3 regions of the Actinoallomurus sp. NPDC052274 genome follow, and region 2 is predicted to be linked to each of the others. Evidence: riboswitches for the same ligand, from Rfam matches in the RefSeq annotation. Region 2 holds a riboswitch; each other region holds the start of a gene.
The links. A riboswitch is a leader RNA that binds a small molecule or an ion and turns the genes downstream of it on or off. The one in region 2 is predicted to bind cyclic di-AMP.

Region 1: another riboswitch for cyclic di-AMP. It lies ahead of AB0K82_RS17440 (NlpC/P60 family protein); the one in region 2 lies ahead of AB0K82_RS44105 (CHAP domain-containing protein).
Region 3: another riboswitch for cyclic di-AMP. It lies ahead of AB0K82_RS25140 (CHAP domain-containing protein); the one in region 2 lies ahead of AB0K82_RS44105 (CHAP domain-containing protein).

What each region holds. Positions count from the first base shown of each region.
Region 1 is NZ_JBFAUT010000018.1:27,936-33,521, reverse strand. Features, by position in the region: gene AB0K82_RS17445 (NlpC/P60 family protein) at 88-1,065, opposite strand; gene AB0K82_RS17440 (NlpC/P60 family protein) at 1,099-2,163, opposite strand; cyclic di-AMP (ydaO/yuaA leader) riboswitch at 2,165-2,296, opposite strand; gene AB0K82_RS17435 (hypothetical protein) at 2,483-2,674, opposite strand; gene AB0K82_RS17430 (NYN domain-containing protein) at 2,780-4,057, opposite strand; gene AB0K82_RS17425 (DEDD exonuclease domain-containing protein) at 4,336-5,586, shown strand, end outside.
Region 2 is NZ_JBFAUT010000119.1:1,615-7,200, reverse strand. Features, by position in the region: partial or broken gene AB0K82_RS44125 (hypothetical protein) at 1-164, shown strand, start outside; gene AB0K82_RS44120 (beta-1,3-glucanase family protein) at 207-353, opposite strand; gene AB0K82_RS44115 (beta-1,3-glucanase family protein) at 350-832, opposite strand; gene AB0K82_RS44110 (hypothetical protein) at 996-1,172, shown strand; cyclic di-AMP (ydaO/yuaA leader) riboswitch at 1,504-1,651, shown strand; gene AB0K82_RS44105 (CHAP domain-containing protein) at 1,652-2,659, shown strand; cyclic di-AMP (ydaO/yuaA leader) riboswitch at 2,984-3,156, shown strand; gene AB0K82_RS44100 (NlpC/P60 family protein) at 3,162-4,178, shown strand; gene AB0K82_RS44095 (class II 3-deoxy-7-phosphoheptulonate synthase) at 4,200-5,540, opposite strand.
Region 3 is NZ_JBFAUT010000031.1:16,836-22,421, reverse strand. Features, by position in the region: gene AB0K82_RS25150 (TetR/AcrR family transcriptional regulator) at 1-86, opposite strand, end outside; gene AB0K82_RS25145 (hypothetical protein) at 207-824, opposite strand; gene AB0K82_RS25140 (CHAP domain-containing protein) at 967-1,719, opposite strand; cyclic di-AMP (ydaO/yuaA leader) riboswitch at 1,732-1,873, opposite strand; cyclic di-AMP (ydaO/yuaA leader) riboswitch at 1,981-2,127, opposite strand; gene AB0K82_RS25135 (sirohydrochlorin chelatase) at 2,589-3,362, opposite strand; gene AB0K82_RS25130 (phosphoadenylyl-sulfate reductase) at 3,344-4,057, opposite strand; gene AB0K82_RS25125 (Insertion element protein) at 4,054-4,230, opposite strand; gene AB0K82_RS25120 (nitrite/sulfite reductase) at 4,227-5,586, opposite strand, start outside.

The sequences.
Region 1 (5,586 bases), on a different contig from region 2:
CGGATCCGGTCCGCGCCTCGGCGCTCCGGCCGGGAGTCCGTCCCCCCGGCCTGTCGGCGTCCGTTGTTCAGTTGTCGATCGGTCGTCTCAGATGAGCCGGCCGCCGCCCATGAAGGTCGAGGTGTACCAGGCGTCGCTGAGGTTGGAGATCTTCACGACGTCGCCGGTGTGCGGGGCGTGCAGGAACTTGCCGTTGCCCAGGTAGAACCCGACGTGCCCGAGGTCGTGGAAGAAGACGAGGTCACCGGGCTGCAGGTCGGCCTTGGAGACCCGGCGACTGGCGTCCCACTGATCCGGCACCCAGTGGTTGAGCTTGATGCCGACCTTGCGGTAGGCGACCATCGTGATCCCGGAGCAGTCCCAGGTGCTCGGGCCCGAGCCGCCGAAGACGTACGGCTTGCCGAGCTGGGCGCAGGCGAACTTCAGCACGATCTCCGCCTTGCCCGAGGCGAGGACCGAGCAGTTCTCCTTGGAACTGCCCGGATCGATGCCGGCGCCGAGCTTGCGGACCAGGTTGAGCTGCCGCGCGATGGCCGCGTTGGCCTGCTTGCGCTGCGTCTCGAGCTGGTTCTTCTTGGCCGTGAGCTGCTGGGCGGCCTGAACGCGCAGCGCCTGCTCACGCTCCAGCCGCTGCGCGGAGGCGAGGTACTGCTGGAACTCCGCCGACCGGTTGTGCGCGATCTGGTTGAACGCCGACATCTGCGAGAGCACGGCGTCCGGGTCCTTGGAGCTCACCAGCTGGGGGATCGAGCCGTTGTCCCCGGTCTTGTAGGCGTCGACGGCGAGCTGCGCGACCCGCAGCCGCAGCTGCTGGAACGTCTTGCGCTCGGCCTGCACCGACTTGCTCAGCGCGTTGACCCGGCTCTGGGCCGCCTTCCAGTCCGCCTTGGTCTGGTTGTACTGGTTGCTCAGCTGGTCGACCTTGTCGTTCAGCTGCGCGAGCTCCTTCTTCGCCGCGCTCAGCGAAGAGCCGGGGTCCGCGTGCGCGGGAACCCCCGGCAGGGCGAGCCCCGCGACGGCGACGAACCCGACGGTCGTCAGGAACCGGCGGCCGGTCCTGGGCATGATCGTACGCTCCTTGGCCATGATGATCCGTTCCTAGAGCGCGCCCGCGCCGACGTAATGCGAGCTGTACCAGGGGTTGCTCAGGCTGTCGATCTTGACGTAAGAGCCCGTGTGCGGCGAGTGGATGAACTTGCCGCCGCCCACGTAGATGCCGACGTGCCCGAGGTTGTCGAAGAAGACCAGGTCGCCGGGGGACAGGGCGGACTGGGGAGTGACCCTGGTGGTGGCGTCGTACTGGTCCGGGACGACGCGGGGAATGGTCCTCCCCGCCGCCGCGTAGGCCTTCATCGTGAAGCCGGAGCAGTCGTACCGCGGGCCGGTGCCGCCGTAGAGGTACGGCGTGCCGCACTTGCTGTAGGCCCACTCGAGTACGGTCCGCGCCTTGCCGGTCGCCGAGCCCTGGTAGCCGCCGCCGCAGTTGCTCGCCACGGGACCGCTGTCACCGCCGCCGGAGTCCGCCGCCGGGCCCAGCTTCTTGACCAGGGCCTTCTGCTGCTCGACCGACTTCTCGATGCTCTTCTTCTTGGCGAGGAGAGCGTTCTTCTTCTGCACCAGGTCGGTGGTGCCCTGCTCGGCCTGCGCCTGCTGCCGCTGGAGCAACTGGGCGGCGTTGAGGAACTGGGTGAGCTCGGTGGAGCGGTTCTTGGACAGCTGCGCGAAGGCCGACATCTGGTCGAGCACCGTCTGCGGGTCCTTGGCCGAGACCAGGGCGGGGATGTCGGCGCCGTTCGAGCCGTTCTTGTACGCGGACGCGGCCATCTGCGCGACACGGACGCGGAGCTCGGCCCACGTCTGGCGCTGCTGCTTGACCGAGGCCTTGAGCGCCTTCAGCTTCTTGTCGGCCGCCGCCCACTGCTCTTTGGCCTTGTTGTAGTCGTTGTCCAGGTGGTCGACCTGCGAGTTCAGCTTGGCCAGCTTGGCCTTCGCCTGGCTCAGCGTCTCCTTGGGCTTCGCCTCGGCCGTACCGGCCGGCAGAGCCAGCGCCGCCGAGGCGGCGACGCACAGGGTGGCCAACGTGCGACCGCGGATCCAGCCGCTCATCGGCCGTCCGACGGCCGAGCCGTCGGCACTGCGCTCTGTTGCCACGATTTGCGGCACGCCCCTCTCCCACTGTCCGCCTACCGGGTTAGCTGACGGATTCGGGCGTGGAAGTCGCCCTACGGAGCCCACAGCGCTCCGATTCACCCCTGAAACCTGGTTCCCCGGCTCGTCGTGCCGGTGAGGATCCTACGGCCCGGAGCCCGGGCGTCCTCACCGAACGTGACGACTCGGCGGAAGCCGTCGCCGTCGCCTGGGGGGCGACGAACCAGCGACCGGCTCAGCGCGTGAGACTAGTCAAGTCTCACGCTGGTAACAACCGCTTCTCCGGGAATTCGAGCAATTCACGTCATTTACGCAACAGGGCGCGCGCGGATCGTCACGATGCGCGGTCGACGGAGATCGTCATTCGCAGGGGCGGGATCAGCCCCTCCGCGGCGAGAATGCCCAGCGCGCGGCGCTCGAGCGGATCAATGTCCAGGCCGGACTCGGGGATGGCGGGCATCATGGTGACGACGCAGTCGGCGCAGCCGACGTTGCGTAGCTCACACTTGGCGCAGTCGATGAGCACGAATTCCTCCTCGTGTCGTCGTCATTGCCAGACGTTACGAGGACCCACCGACAATTCCCTCCGCAATATCCACCCGCGCGGGCCGGGCCGGGCGGGCACGGACGGTCAGGTGCGGCCGAGACGGCGGAGGAGGAGCGACGACGGCGCCGGCCGGGCGTCGGCCCGCCGGGCCGAGTCGCAGACCTCCTGGTCGGAGGAGATGACCACCACGGCGCGCCCGCTCGGCTCGGCGCGGACCAGGTGGCCGATCAGCTCGTCGGCCGTCTGACCGGGCTCGCTGAACAGCACGCGCACACCGCGCGGCGCCTGCACGGCGACGGGGGCGTTCAGCTCCGCGCCGTCGAAGACCACCGTCACCTCCGCCTTGGTCTGCGCGTGCAGCACGCCCAGGCCCGAGACGAGGCGGGACCGCTGGTCGGCGAGCGGCAGGTCGCCGTACCCGGTCTTGGTGACGTTGTAGCCGTCGACGATGAGGTGCACCTGCGGGAGCGTGAGCAACTGGTCCAGGAGCGCCGGGTCGCTGTCGGCCAGCGCCCGTCCGGGCAGCGTGCGGTGCCCGGGACGGCTGGGCGTGATGCCGCCGACACTGTCGGCCGGCCGGGTGATGCCCGGCGGCAGCGCGATCTCGTCGCGGAGCCCCTTGGCGGCGTCGGTGAGGGCGTCGAGGAGGACGCGCAGCCGGGCCTCGTCGACGTTGCGGCCCTCGCGGGCGGCGCGCCGGGCGCTCTCGGCGGCGGCCTCGGCATGGGACAAGCGGCTGCGCAGCCGGCGCAGCTCCGCCTCGGCGGCGGCCGCCGCGACGGAGGACGCGGCACGCTCCTCCCCCAGCCGGCGGTCGAGCTCCTCCGCCCGCGCGTGCTCCCGCTTCGCCTTGCCCCGCGCCTCGTGCAGCCGCTTGCGCAGCTCGGCGTTCTCGGTGCGCAGCTCACGCAGCTCGGCGCGGAGCTTCTCGGTCTCCTCTGACCGGGTGGCCTTCACCGCGGCGATCTGGTCCCGGAGGTCGGCGACCTGGCGCATGACCTTGGCGTCCTCGGCGGCCGCCGCCGACCGCTCCAGGTCCCGGCGCGCGGTCTCGATCCGCTCGGCCCAGTCCGGCGGGCGCAGGAGGTACGCGAGGGCGGCCACGGTCACCGGGTCCGCGGCGGGCGGCACGGCGCCCGAGCCGACCGCTTCGGCCAGCACCGGCTCGCTCTCCCGTACGACATCGGCGACACGCTCGCGGAACCCGTTGTCGTCCTCGAGCTGGGCGGCGATCAGCGTCGCGGCCAGCCGGGCGCGGCGCCGGGGCTCGAACCGGGCCACCCGCCGGAGCGGCGGCGGGACCTCGTCGGGCCGCAGCCCGCCGATGACGCCGGCCGCGGCCTCGACGACACGCTGGCGCACCGCTTCGGGGAGCGGCTGATCGAGGTGTTCGCCCGGGCCGGTGTCGATGGTCTGCTCCTCATGGTCGCGGGGCGGCGCGCCGGGACGCGTGCGCCGGGCTCCGTGTCGCCGTCGCTGCCCAGCGTAGACGGCTCGGCGACCTACGGTCCGCAATCCCCCCGACGAATACCACAAGGTATCCGCGCGCCGGGTCGCCGCAACGAATGTGGATGCCGCAGAGTGGCCCCCGCCCCAGGCCGCCCGAACGAATGTCGGTCTTCCCGCGTACGGTTCCGCCCATGGCCTCCGTCGGCCCTGCGGTGCAGGGCACCCTCGATGACCTCGGCACCCCGCTGGCCGGCGTCACCTTCGTCGTCGTCGACCTCGAGACCACCGGAGGGTCGGCCAAGGAAGACGCGATCACCGAGATCGGCGCCGTCAAGGTGCGCGGCGGCGAGATCGTGGGCGAGTTCGCCACCCTCGTCGACCCCGGGATGGCGATCCCTCCCTTCATCTCGGTGATCACCGGCATCACGCAGCAGATGGTCGTGGCGGCTCCCCGCATCGGCGAGGTCCTGCCGTCGTTCCTGGAGTTCGCCGGGGGCGCGGTCCTGGTCGCGCACAACGCGCCGTTCGACATGGGCTTCCTGAAGGCGGCCTGCGCCGCGCAGGAGCGGCCCTGGCCGGCGCCGCCGGTGGTGGACACCGCCGACCTCGCGCGCCGCGTCCTCACCCGCGACGAGGTCCCCAACTGCAAGCTCGCCACCCTCTCCCGTTTCTTCCGGGCCCGCGTCGAGCCCTGTCACCGCGCGCTCACCGACGCCCGCGCGACCGTCGACGTCCTGCACGGCCTGCTGGAGCGCGCCGGGGCGTTCGGTGTGGAGACCCTGGAGGAGCTCACCGGCTTCCAGCGCGCGCCGACGCCGGAGCAGCGGAGCAAGCGCCACCTGGCCGACGGTGTGCCCGCCGCGCCGGGCGTCTACCTCTTCGAGGACGCGCGCGGCGAGGTGCTCTACGTCGGCAAGAGCGGCCGGCTGCGCAGCCGCGTCACCTCCTACTTCACCGCCTCGGAGACCCGCCGGCACGTCCGCGAGATGATCGGCGTCGCCGAGCGGGTCCGCACCATCGTGTGCGCGAGCCCCCTCGAGGCCGAGGTCCGCGAGCTGCGACTCATCGCGGCGCACAAGCCGCGCTACAACCGCCGGTCGCGCCACCCGGAGCGGGCGGTCTGGCTGAAGCTCACCGCCGAGTCCTTCCCCCGGCTGTCGATCGTCCGGGAGGTGCGCGACGACGGTGCCGCCTACCTCGGCCCGTTCGGCAGCACCCGCACGGCCGAGGAGGCGCGCGCCGCCGTGCACGACGCCGTCCCCCTGCGCCAGTGCACCCAGCGGCTCACCCTGCGGCTGATCGAGACCCGCCGGGCCGCCACCTGCGCGCTCGCCGAGCTCGGCCGCTGCGGTGCCCCGTGCGAGGGCCGGCAGGCGCCGGAGGACTACTCCCGCCACGCCTCCCTGGCCCGGCGGATCCTGGAGGGCGACGTCCGTCCGGTC
Region 2 (5,586 bases):
CGCGGCGGCTCCCGGACGGCGGCGCGCGCCGCGACCGGTGGCGGCCCGGCGCGGGGACACGGCGTCCGACCTGCGCCGACACGGAACGTACGGTGACGGGCGGACCGCCGCCCGCGACCGACCGGGACCCGATGTGCGGTTACGAGCGGCGTTTCGCCCGCTGAATCCCACAGTGACCGGTTCCGGCCATGCAGGTGTGCGCCGGCTCAGAATGGCGTGAGGGTCACCGTCACGGACGTCGGCGCGTCGTCCTGGATGTAGGAGGCGTGGCCGGCCACGTCGTCGAAGGCGAAGCCGTACGCGGCGCCGTCCGCGCTCGCCTGGTGCATCGCCCGCGCGTAGCGGTTGGTCACCGGATCCGGTGGTTCGGGTCCGTACCGACCCAGCCCGCCGGGTACTGCAGGGCCGGCCTGCCGTTCCCGTCGGTGACGACCTTCAGCCGCAGCCGGTCGCCGATCGAGAAGTAGACCCGGCCCGACATCTTCGGCAGGACGACGGTCGCTTCGCCGGAGTCCCGGAACGGGATGGCGTAGTCGGTGAACCCGCCGGACCCGTTGTCCGACGCCGCGCACGGGACGAACGCGCCGTCCGCCGTCACGTGCCCCTGGGCGCCGGTCGCCGGGTCCACCCCGACGACGTACATGTGGATCGACGCGTCGGCGTACCTGCCGGTCCGGTTCACCGCGGTCAGCGGCAGGCCGCCCGTGGTCGCCGCCGTGCTCCGGGCCCGCGACGACGGGGCGCATCCCGTCGTTCCGCCGCCGAACGCGAGTGCGCCGAGAGCGGCGGTCGACGCGAGGAACGACCTTCTGCCGATCATTCTGCTGTGCACGAGTTCCCTCTCCTGTCCTGAGACCGCGTCCGGCGTTCAGCGAAGCGGCCGGGGAACCGCCGCGGCAGGGGCTTAAGGCGCGCTTCAGGTTTGGTTAAGGAGGTGCTGAACGACGACGCGGCGGAGCGCGGCCGGGGCGGGGTCCGACGAGGATGAGTGGGGCGTGCCACGGCGCCGCAGGCCGTTCGCGGCCTGCGGCGTCGCAGAACGCCCACCGAAGCGGGTGCCCTACCGCCGGCCGGCCGACGCGATGTCGTGGGCGCCGTCCCGGCACGCGGCATACGTGTACGTCGCGGACGACGACCGCGGCGTCGACATCCCACGCCCCGAGGTGCGCTGAGCCGCATAAGGGCGGTTTTCGGACGACGGTCGCGGCGTCGACGCGCCGCGACCGTGACCTCCGCCGAGGAGAGCCCGGCCTGAGTGCCGTGTTCGTCACTTTTTCCTGGTGGCGGGCGCGGCACTCGCCTTTCCCGCCCACCTCCCCTTTCCGGCTTCGCCGCACGTGAGAGTGCCCTTTCGGACGTTACCCGGCTGGACGCGCCCACGTCCGGCTACGCTCGGTGAGCGAACGATGCCAGACTTTCGTTTCCGAACGCGTTGCCGTTGTTGCGAGAGTTCGGCTAGATTGCGCCGAGATCGGGCTGTGACCAACCTCCAACCAGGGGGTTGCAGACCGACCGCCGAGTCCCGGCGACGCAGCCAGTGTCGCGGGAGCCGGGGACCCATCAGTCCCTCGGGGTGAATCCGTCACGCACGGTAGGGCTACCTCTGGCCCGAACCCGTCAGCTAACCCGGTAGGCGGTAAAAGGGGAGCGAATGGATTCAGTAGGTCAGAAACTGCTAGAGGTCGCCAAGGGCCAGCTCGGCTATCACGAGAAAGCCAGCGGTTACACCAAATTCGGCGACTGGTACAGCAAGCATGTTGACAAGGACCCCGTCTACAAGACGTCGGCCTGGTGCGACATGTTCCTCGCGTGGGCGGCCGACAAGGCCGGCGTCGAGGACTGGACCGGCCAGTTCGCCTATACCCCCGACCACGCCAAGTGGTTCAAGAAGCAGGGCGCCTGGGGCCACAAGGCCGAGCCCGGCGCGATCGTGTTCTTCTCCTGGTCGGGCGGCAAGAGCATCGGCGACATCGAGCACGTCGGCATCGTGGAGCGGGTCGACGGCCACACGCTGCACACCATCGAGGCCAACCACAACAACGCGCTGACGCGCGCCACCCGGGACATCAGCCAGGTGGTCGGGTTCGGCTATCCCTCCAAGGTGAAGGTGAAGGCGGCGCCGGCCGTCCAGCAGCCGGCCCAGACCGACCAGAACTACGCCCCGAAGCACGCCGCGCCGCCGCCCGCCGTCAAGGAGATCGGCAAGGACGTCCAGGCGCAGGTCGACGCGCACACGACGGCGGCCCACGACCCGGCCGCCCCGTCGTCCCCGCTGCCGGACCAGCAGGCCGCCCTGACCGGGCTGCTCGCCGTCGTGCTGTTCGGGACCGTGGCCCTCGCCGTCGGCAAGTCGAAGGTCAAGGTGCCCGTCTCGGCGCCGAACGTCCGGGTCCGCAAGCGCGGCAAGCACCACCGCACGCCGGTCGAGCTGCCCGCCGAGGTCAGCGTGGCCGACCTGGAGGCGGCCGACGCCAGCACCCAGCTCATGCCGGTCCTGTCCGCCGAGGCCGCCGCGAAGGCCGAGGACCAGGAGTTCTGGGGCAAGATCGCGGAGCTGGAGGAGGACGTCGAGCTGGCGTTCTGGAACACCCTGCACGCCGCGGTGTCGCAGAACGGCTCGATCGAGTCCGAGACGGAGTCCGAGTCCGTCCTGTCCTGAGCCTCGTTCCGAGCCGCGGCGCCGCGCCGCGCGCGACACCGTCCGTACGGTCCCCGTCCGCTCCTGCTCCGGAGGCGGGCGGGGATCGCCGCGTCAGGGCGCGAGCGGGGACCGCCGAGCACGAGGTGAGCGGGGACCGCCGCCGCCAGGCGTGAGGTGAGCGGGGACCGCCGTGTCTAGGCGCAAAGGACCAGCCGCCCATCACCCGGAGTGACCATCCTGGGATCCCCCGGGCCATCTCCGCATGTTCTCGTTGGACGCTCCGTCACCATCCGTTAATCTCCAGCGAGTCGTCACCGGCCGAGAGACGGCCGGACCGCCGAATCGCCCGTCGCGCCGTGGCGCGCCGGGGAACCGGGGACCCATTCGCGGAGGCAGAGGGCGTCTCCTCGCCTGCGCATCGGGGTGAATCCGCGTCCGTCGCCGACGGCCGCGGTAGGGCTCCTTCTCGTCCGAACCCGTCAGCTAACCCGGTAGGCGGCCTGAGGAGAGGAGCACCTGGATGGATCGATTCCGCACCGCGGACACGCACGACCCTCTTCATCCCGGGAAGGGAACGGCCCGCCGTACGGCGGTCGCGACCTTCGCCCTCGTCATCGCCGGACTCGCACCGCCCGCACTGGCGGACTCCGCCCGGCCCGGCCCGCGCATCGACGCGCTCCGGCAGCGCGCCGGCCAGTTGAGCGACCGGCTCGAGCAGCTCACCGAGCAGTACGACGGCCTCAAGGTGCGCCTGGAGCAGGCCCAGCGCGCGGCCGTCATCGCCGGTCAGACCTCGGCCCGCGCCACCGAGGCGCTGAAGGCCACGCAGCGCAAGGTCGGCCGGTTCGCCGCCATCCGTTACATGAACGGCACGCACGACGACGCGCCCGCGCTCCTCGCGTCCTCGAACCCGCGCGCGCTGCTGGACCGGGCCACCACCCTGCACTACTTCACCCAGCAGGACGACAGCGAGATCCGGCAGCTCACGCAGGCCATCCAGAACGCCCAGTGGACCGGCCAGGACGCCCGCGACCGCGCCGCGCAGGCGGCCCTCCTCAGGAGCCGGCTCGCCCGGCAGCGCGCCACCATCCGCGCCGCGCTGGAGAAGGTCCGCGGGCCGCTGCTGCAGGACGCCGTCGAGCGCGCCGGCAAGGGCGAGAAGGTGCCCGCCATCCCCGGCGGCCCCGGCAGGGCGGTCGGCGCCGTACGCGCCGCGCTGACCCAGCTCGGCGTCCCGTACGTCTGGGGCGGCGCGACGCCAGGTCAGGGGTTCGACTGCTCGGGGCTGACCATGTGGGCCTACCGGCAGGTCGGCGTCAACCTGCCGCACTACGGCGGCGACCAGTGGAACGCCGGCGTCCACGTCTCCCGGGACCAGCTGGAGCCGGGAGACCTGGTCTTCTTCTACTCCGACATCCACCACATGGGGATGTACATCGGCGACGGGAAGTTCATCCACGCGCCGCACACCGGCGACCACGTCCGGGTCGCCGACCTGTCGACCCGGCCCTTCGCCGGCGCGGTCCGCGTGGTCTGAGGCGACCACGCGGACCGGGGCTCACTTCCCGACGCGGTACATCTCCGCGACCATGAACGCCAGGTCGAGGGCCTGGCCCCGGTTGAGGCGGGGGTCGCAGGCCGTCTCGTACCGCTGGTGCAGGTCGTCGTCGACGATGTCGTGGCCGCCGCCGACGCACTCGGTGACGTCGTCGCCGGTGAACTCGAGGTGCACGCCGCCCGGGTGGGTCCCGAGCGCCCGGTGCACCTCGAAGAAGCCGGCGACCTCGTCGAGCACGTCGTCGAACCGGCGGGTCTTGTACCCGCTCTCCGACTCGAAGGTGTTGCCGTGCATGGGGTCGCAGATCCAGGCGACCTGGGCGCCGCTCGCTGTGACCTTCTCCACCAGGGCGGGAAGGTGCTCGCGGATCCGCTTGGCGCCCATGCGGGTGACGAAGGTGAGCCGGCCGGGCTCACGGTCGGGGTCCAGCCGCTCGATGAGCGCGAGGGCGTCCTCGGCGGTCGTGGTCGGGCCGAGCTTCACCCCGATGGGGTTGCGGATGTGCCGCATGAACTCCACGTGCGCTCCGTCGAGCTGCCGGGTGCGCTCGCCGATCCACAGGAAGTGGGCGGAGACGTCGTACGGCAGGCCGGACCGGGAGTCGACGCGGGTCAGGGCGCGTTCGTAGTCCAGGAGCAGCGCCTCGTGGCTGGAGTAGACCTCGACCCGGTGGAACTCCTCGGGGTCCGCCCCGGCGGCGTGCATGAACGCCAGCGCCCGGTCGATCTCCCCGGCCAGCCGTTCGTAGCGCCGGCCCGCGGGGCTCTCGGCGACGAAGTCGTGGTTCCAGGCGTGCACCTGCCGCAGGTCGGCGTAGCCGCCCTGGGTGAAGGCGCGGGTGAGGTTCAGCGTGACCGCGGCGGCGTGGTAGGCGCGCAGCAGCCGCTCCGGGTCCGGCACGCGGGCTTCCGGCGTGAAGTCGAACCCGTTGACGATGTCGCCCCGGTAGGCGGGCAGCTCGACGCCGTCGCGCACCTCGAACGGCTTGGACCGCGGCTTGGCGAACTGCCCCGCCATCCGGCCGATCTTGACGACCGGGACGCTCGCGGCATAGGTCAGGACGACGGCCATCTGCAGCAGGGTCTTCAGCTTGTTGCGCACGTCGTCGGCGGTCGCGCCGGAGAACGTCTCGGCGCAGTCACCGCCCTGCAGGACGAAGGCCTCACCGCGCGCCACCGCGGCGAGATGCGCCTTGAGCTGGTCGCACTCGCCGGCGAACACCAGCGGCGGCAGCTTGGACAGCTGCGCCGCGACGTCTTGGAGCCGGGCGGGGTCGGGCCAGTCGGGCTGCTGGGCGGCCGGAAGGTCACGCCAGGTTTCGAGGAGGTCCACGAGACCCAAGGGTATCGAGCGGGTCACAAGCCCGGGTCATGCAACCTGCGTATTC
Region 3 (5,586 bases), on a different contig from region 2:
GCCACGACGGCCAGCGCGGCGGCGCGGATGCGTTCCCGCGAGGCGCTGAGCCGGGCCTCGACGCGGGGCGTGCGGCGGTACGGCACACAAGGATTGAACCTCAGTTCACTCCTTCCCGGCAAGCCTTGTCACCGGAGACGAAAGAACGGCGCGGGATCCCGAGAGGGGATCCCGCGCCGTCCGGCCGGCAGGCGAGGGGGAGCGGGTTACGCCTTGCCGGTGGCTGTGTCGTAGCCGGTGCCGGAGTGGCGGTAGACGCCACCCTTGCCCAGCTCCAGCACCTGGAACTTGATGGTGATGGAGTTCGACGCGGTGCCGGTGAGGTGCTGCATCATCTTCTCCGACAGGTCGATGAGCGCCGGCGGGTTGTGCTGGGCGACCGCCCACTCCGCCGGGCCGAAGTCCTCGACGACTCCGATCTCGCTCTTGCCGTTGTAGGTGATCTTCACCTTCGTGCCGAGCGGCCAGTACGGGCTGGCGATCGTGTGGTACGACATCGGCTTGCCCGATGCCGTCGAGGGGTCCCAGAAGGACGTGGCGGTGGAGACGCCACCCGGCAGGGCCGCCGCCTTGGCGTCCTTCTTGGTGTCCTTCTTGGGGTCCTTGTCCTTCTTGACCGCCACGAGCATCCGGTCCTGGGCGGCGCTGTCGACGCGCTTCTCGGCCTGCGCCTGCTGCGAGGTCTTCGCGGGGGCGCTCTGCGCCTGCGGCGCCGACGCCGCCTCCGAGGTGCCGCCGTAGGCGAGGGCGGTGGTCACGCCGCCGCCGGCGAGAGCGACACCGGCGGCGATACCGGCGATGGCCTTGGTCGAGAACCTGATCATCGCTTTCCTTTCGGGGGCATGGGGGGATGAGGGCATGGGGGTACCGGGGGAGGGGTGAGGAGAGATCCCGGGAACGGCCCGGGAAGGGAGGTCGGCACGTGCCGCGTCGCCGACGGCGGCACGGCACGCGTCGACGGGTGAATTACTGCGGGTACTCCGGGTAGCCGTAGCCCACGACGGTGGAGGTGTTACGCGTCCGGACCTTCACGGCGTCGTCCGTGTTGCCCTCGACGGTCTGGATCGTTCCGTCGCCGTTGTCCTTGATGACCAGGCCCACGTGATCGATGTTGTCGACGCCGCTGCCGTTCCAGGAGAAGAAGACGACCGCGCCGGGCTTGGGAGTGGTGCCCCAGCGGCCCTGCGAGATGAACCACTTGGCGTGGGAGGGGGTGAACGCGTCACCGCCCATGCCCTTGACGCCGAGCTGGTCGCCGACCCAGGTGACGAACATGTCGCACCAGGAGGCGTTGGCGTAGTCGTTGACCGACCCGCCGTCGCGCGCGGCGCCGGCCTTGGCGTACGGGGTGGTCATGAACCACTGGTTGAACTTGCTGCCGCCGCCCGCGTTCTCGGTCGTGCCGACCTGGGACATGGCGAGCTTCACGACGTCCGCCGCGGTGGGCACCCTCTTCGCCTTCTGCTCGGCGACGGTGTGCACCTTGACGTGCGGGTTGTCGTTCACCGGGCGGGCGTGCTTCGCCTTACCCGTACCAGGTGCGGGTACCTGACCAGCCTGGTGGGCGGCGGGACGGGACGCGGTGGGGGTCTGCGCGGAGACGGCGGGCGCGGCGGTGGCGACGGCCATCGCGGCCGCGCCGGCGGTCACGGCACCGGCGACGAGGCCGGTGAGGCACTTCTTCGGTGCAAAGCGGGGTTTGGCGTGTCGAGGGGACACGGGGGGTACTCCTTCGGCTTCCATGCCGCTTACCGGGTTAGCTGACGGGTTCGGGCGTGGAAGCTGCCCTACGGCACGAGAGATGTGCCGATTCACCCCGGGACTTCTTGTGGGTCCCCGGTTCCGCGAGGTGCGGATTCAGCGGGTCGCCCGCTTGCGCGGGCGGCACGAACAAAGAGACAGGGTCTGGTCGTACGGTCCCAGGGGTAGGGACGACGACCAGGTATTCAGATCAGGGAGGACTCGCGGACGAGGTTCCGAAACTCCTTACTTCCAGACGCCTACCGGGTTAGCTGACGGGTTCGGGCGTGGAAGTCGCCCTACGGCACGACAGGTGTACCGATTCACCCCGGGACTTCGTGTGGGTCCCCGGCTCCGTGATCTTCACGGACTCGACGTTGCCGCTCCCGCATCCAAATGGATCAAGGGGTTCTCCACGGGAGTGGCGTGATATTGGATATGAATCATCCCGGCTCTGTACGGAGGCCCTCGCACGCTTCTTCGCGCCGCGCCGTCTGCGCTGGTGGGCCGGCCGTCGCCGGCGGGTTTCCGGGAGGCGCATGGGGGGCGTCCGCCGGACTTAGGCGAACATAGCACGCGAATACCGACGGGCCAAATACCCAGATTTGCGACATGGCTCACATGATCCATTGGAATACATGATCTTATTGCCGCCATGGCCTGCCGTGATCAATTTACGGATAAGGAAAAAGAATCACGAAGCCTGGAAATGATCATAATTGCGGACGGGCCGAAAAGCCTTACGGCATAGGGCGTCGCGGCCAGTCGAAGAAGATCGCTCAGCCCGCCGTTCCGGCCGGCCGGCGGAGATGCCGGGCCGGTGTTCCGGCCGGCCGGAGGAAGGTCGCTCAGCCCGCGGCCGCGACGAGGTCGGCCCGGACGAGGGCCTCGCGATAGCGCTGGGCGGCGATCTCCGCCAGCTCGGGGGCGGCGCCCAGGGCCGGTGAGACGGCCACGGCGCCCGCCGCCAGGGACTCGTCCCGTACCTTGTCCGCGAAGAAGCCCGGGGCCAGGAAGTACGACGCCACCACCACACGCCGCGCCCCCGCGGCGTACAGCGCGCGTACGGCCTCGGGGGGCGTGGGACGGGCCGCGGAGGCGTACGCGGGGACGACGGCGCGCCAGCCGCCCCAGTCGCGCGCCATCCGGTCGATCGTCGCGTTCGCCGCCGGATCGCTGGAGCCGGCCGCGGCGAGCACCACGGCCGTCTCCGGGTCGGGCCGGACGCCCACCTCGGCGAGCCGCCGTTCCAGGGCGCCCGTCATCAGCGGGTGGGGGCCGAGCGTGGCGCCGTAGTGCAGCGCCAGCCGCGGGTGGGCCGCCCGGGCCTCCCGCAGCGCGCCGGGGATGTCGGTCTTGCTGTGATAGGCGGCCGTGAGCAGAAGAGGGAGCACGACGGCCTCGTCGGCCCCCTCTCCGACGAGACCACCGAGCGCCTGCCCCGGTGCCGGGGGAGCGTGGTCGAGATAGGAGGTCACGACCCGCACCCCCGAGGAACGACGTACAAGATCGAGAAGTTCCTCGACCGTCGCCGCCGCACGTGGATCACGGCTCCCGTGGGCCACCGCGACCAGGGGGACCGCCGCCCGGCTGCTCCGAGGTCTCACAGGTTGATGCCGCATTCGGTCTTTCCGGTGCCGGCCCAGCGTCCGCTGCGCGGGTCCTCGCCCGGCGCGACCCGCTTGGTGCAGGGCTCGCAGCCGATGGAGGGGTACCCGTCGTACTGCAGCGGGTTCACCAGGATGCCGTGCCTCTCGATGTAGCCGTACAGGTCGGCCTGGCTCCAGCGGGCGAGGGGGTTGACCTTGACCTTGCCGCGCGCGGCGTTCCACTCGACCACGCGCGCGCCGCGCCGGTGCGAGGTCTCCTCGCGCCGGATCCCCGTGATCCACGCGAGGTACGGCTCGAGGGCGCGGTTCAGCGGCTCGACCTTGCGCAGGTGGCAGCACAGGTCCGGGTTCCGGCCGTACAGCCGGGGCCCGAGGTCGCGCTCCTGCTCGGCGACGGTACGCGAGGGGGTGACGTTCACGACGTTCACCGGGTAGACGGCCTCGACCGCGTCGCGGGTGCCGACCGTCTCGGCGAAGTGGTACCCCGTGTCGACGAACAGCACGTCGATGCCGGGGCGGACCTTGGAAGCGAGGTCCACCAGCACGGCGTCCTTCATGGACGACGTCACGCAGATCCGGTCGCCGAACGTCGCGATCGACCAGCGGATGACCTCTTCGGCGGAGGCGTCCTCCAGGGCGTCCGCCGCCGACTCGACGATGTCGGTGAGGTCGAGCGCCGCGGTGGGGCGTTCGAACAGGAGCGTCATGCCGAGCCCTCCCCTCGGGGAGCACCCGCCGAGCTGAGCGCGCCGAGCCCGACGAAGCGGAGCCGGAAGGCCCGCGTGCAGGCACGGCAGTGCCAGCCGCCGTCGCTCTCGTACGGCTCCAGGTCCTCGTCTCCGCAGTAGGGGCAGTAGAAGGGGACGGCTCGTTCGGTCACTTCAGGTCACCTTCTTCCGCACGCTGCACCCACGCGGCGAAGGACTCGCCGTCGGCCTTGTTCTCCTGGAACCTGCGCAGCACCCTCTCCACGTAGTCGGGCAGTTCCTCGGCGGTGGTCTTCAGGCCCCGGATCTTCTTGCCGAACTCCCCGCCGATCGAGCCGCCCAGGTGGACCTGGAAGCCCTCGACCTGGTCGCCGTTCGCGTCGGTGACCAACTGGCCCTTCAAGCCGATGTCGGCGGTCTGGATGCGGGCGCAGGAGTTCGGGCAGCCGTTGATGTTGATCGTCAGCGGCTCGTCGAAGTCCGGCAGGCGCCGCTCCAGCTCCTCGATCAGATCCATGCCGCGCCGCTTGGTCTCGACGATGGCGAGCTTGCAGTACTCGATGCCGGTGCAGGCCATCGTCTGGCGGCGGAACGTCGACGGGCGGACCCGCAGGTCGTGGGCCTCCAGCTCGGCGGCCAGCTCCTCGGTCCGCTCCTCCGGAACGTCCAGGATGACCATCTTCTGCTCGGTCGTCGTGCGCACCCGGCCGGAGCCGTACTCCTCGGCCAGGTCCGCGATGACGCGGAGGATGTCGCCGTCGACCCGGCCGACCTTCGGCGCGAAGCCGACGTAGTACCGGCCGTCGCGCTGCCGGTGGATGCCCACGTGGTCCCGGCGCTGGTCCCGCGGTCCGCCGGGCGCGGGGCCGTCCGCGAGGGCGTACCCGAGGTACTCCTTCTCCAGGACCTCGCGGAACCGCTCCGGGCCCCAGTCGTTCATCAGGAACTTGAGCCGGGCGCGGTGCCGGAGCCGGCGGTAGCCGTAGTCGCGGAAGATCCCGGTGATGCCCGCCCAGACCTCGTGGACCTGGTCCGGCCGGACGAACGCGCCCAGCCGCTTGGCGAACATCGGGTTCGTGGACAGACCACCGCCCGCCCAGAGGTCGTAGCCGGCCTCGCCCTCGTCATTGACCACGCCGACGAACGCGATGTCGTTGATCTCGTGGATCGTGCACTGGGCCGTGCAGCCGGACAGCGCCGTCTTGAACTTCCGCGGCAGGTTGGAGAAGTCCGGGTGGCCGATGTACCGGTCGTGGATGTCGCGGAGCTGCGGCGTCGCGTCGATGACCTCGTCCGCGTCGATCCCGGCGAGCGGGCAGCCGAGGATGACCCGCGGCGTGTCGCCGCAGGCCTCGGTGGTGTGCAGCCCGACCGCCTCCAGGGCCTCCCAGATGGCCGGGACGTTCTCGATCTCGACCCAGTGCAGCTGGATGTTCTGCCGGTCGGTGATGTCCGCGGTGCCACGGGCGTACTTCGACGACACGTCGGCGATCGTCCGGAGCTGGTCGAGGTTCAGCTGGCCGCCGTCG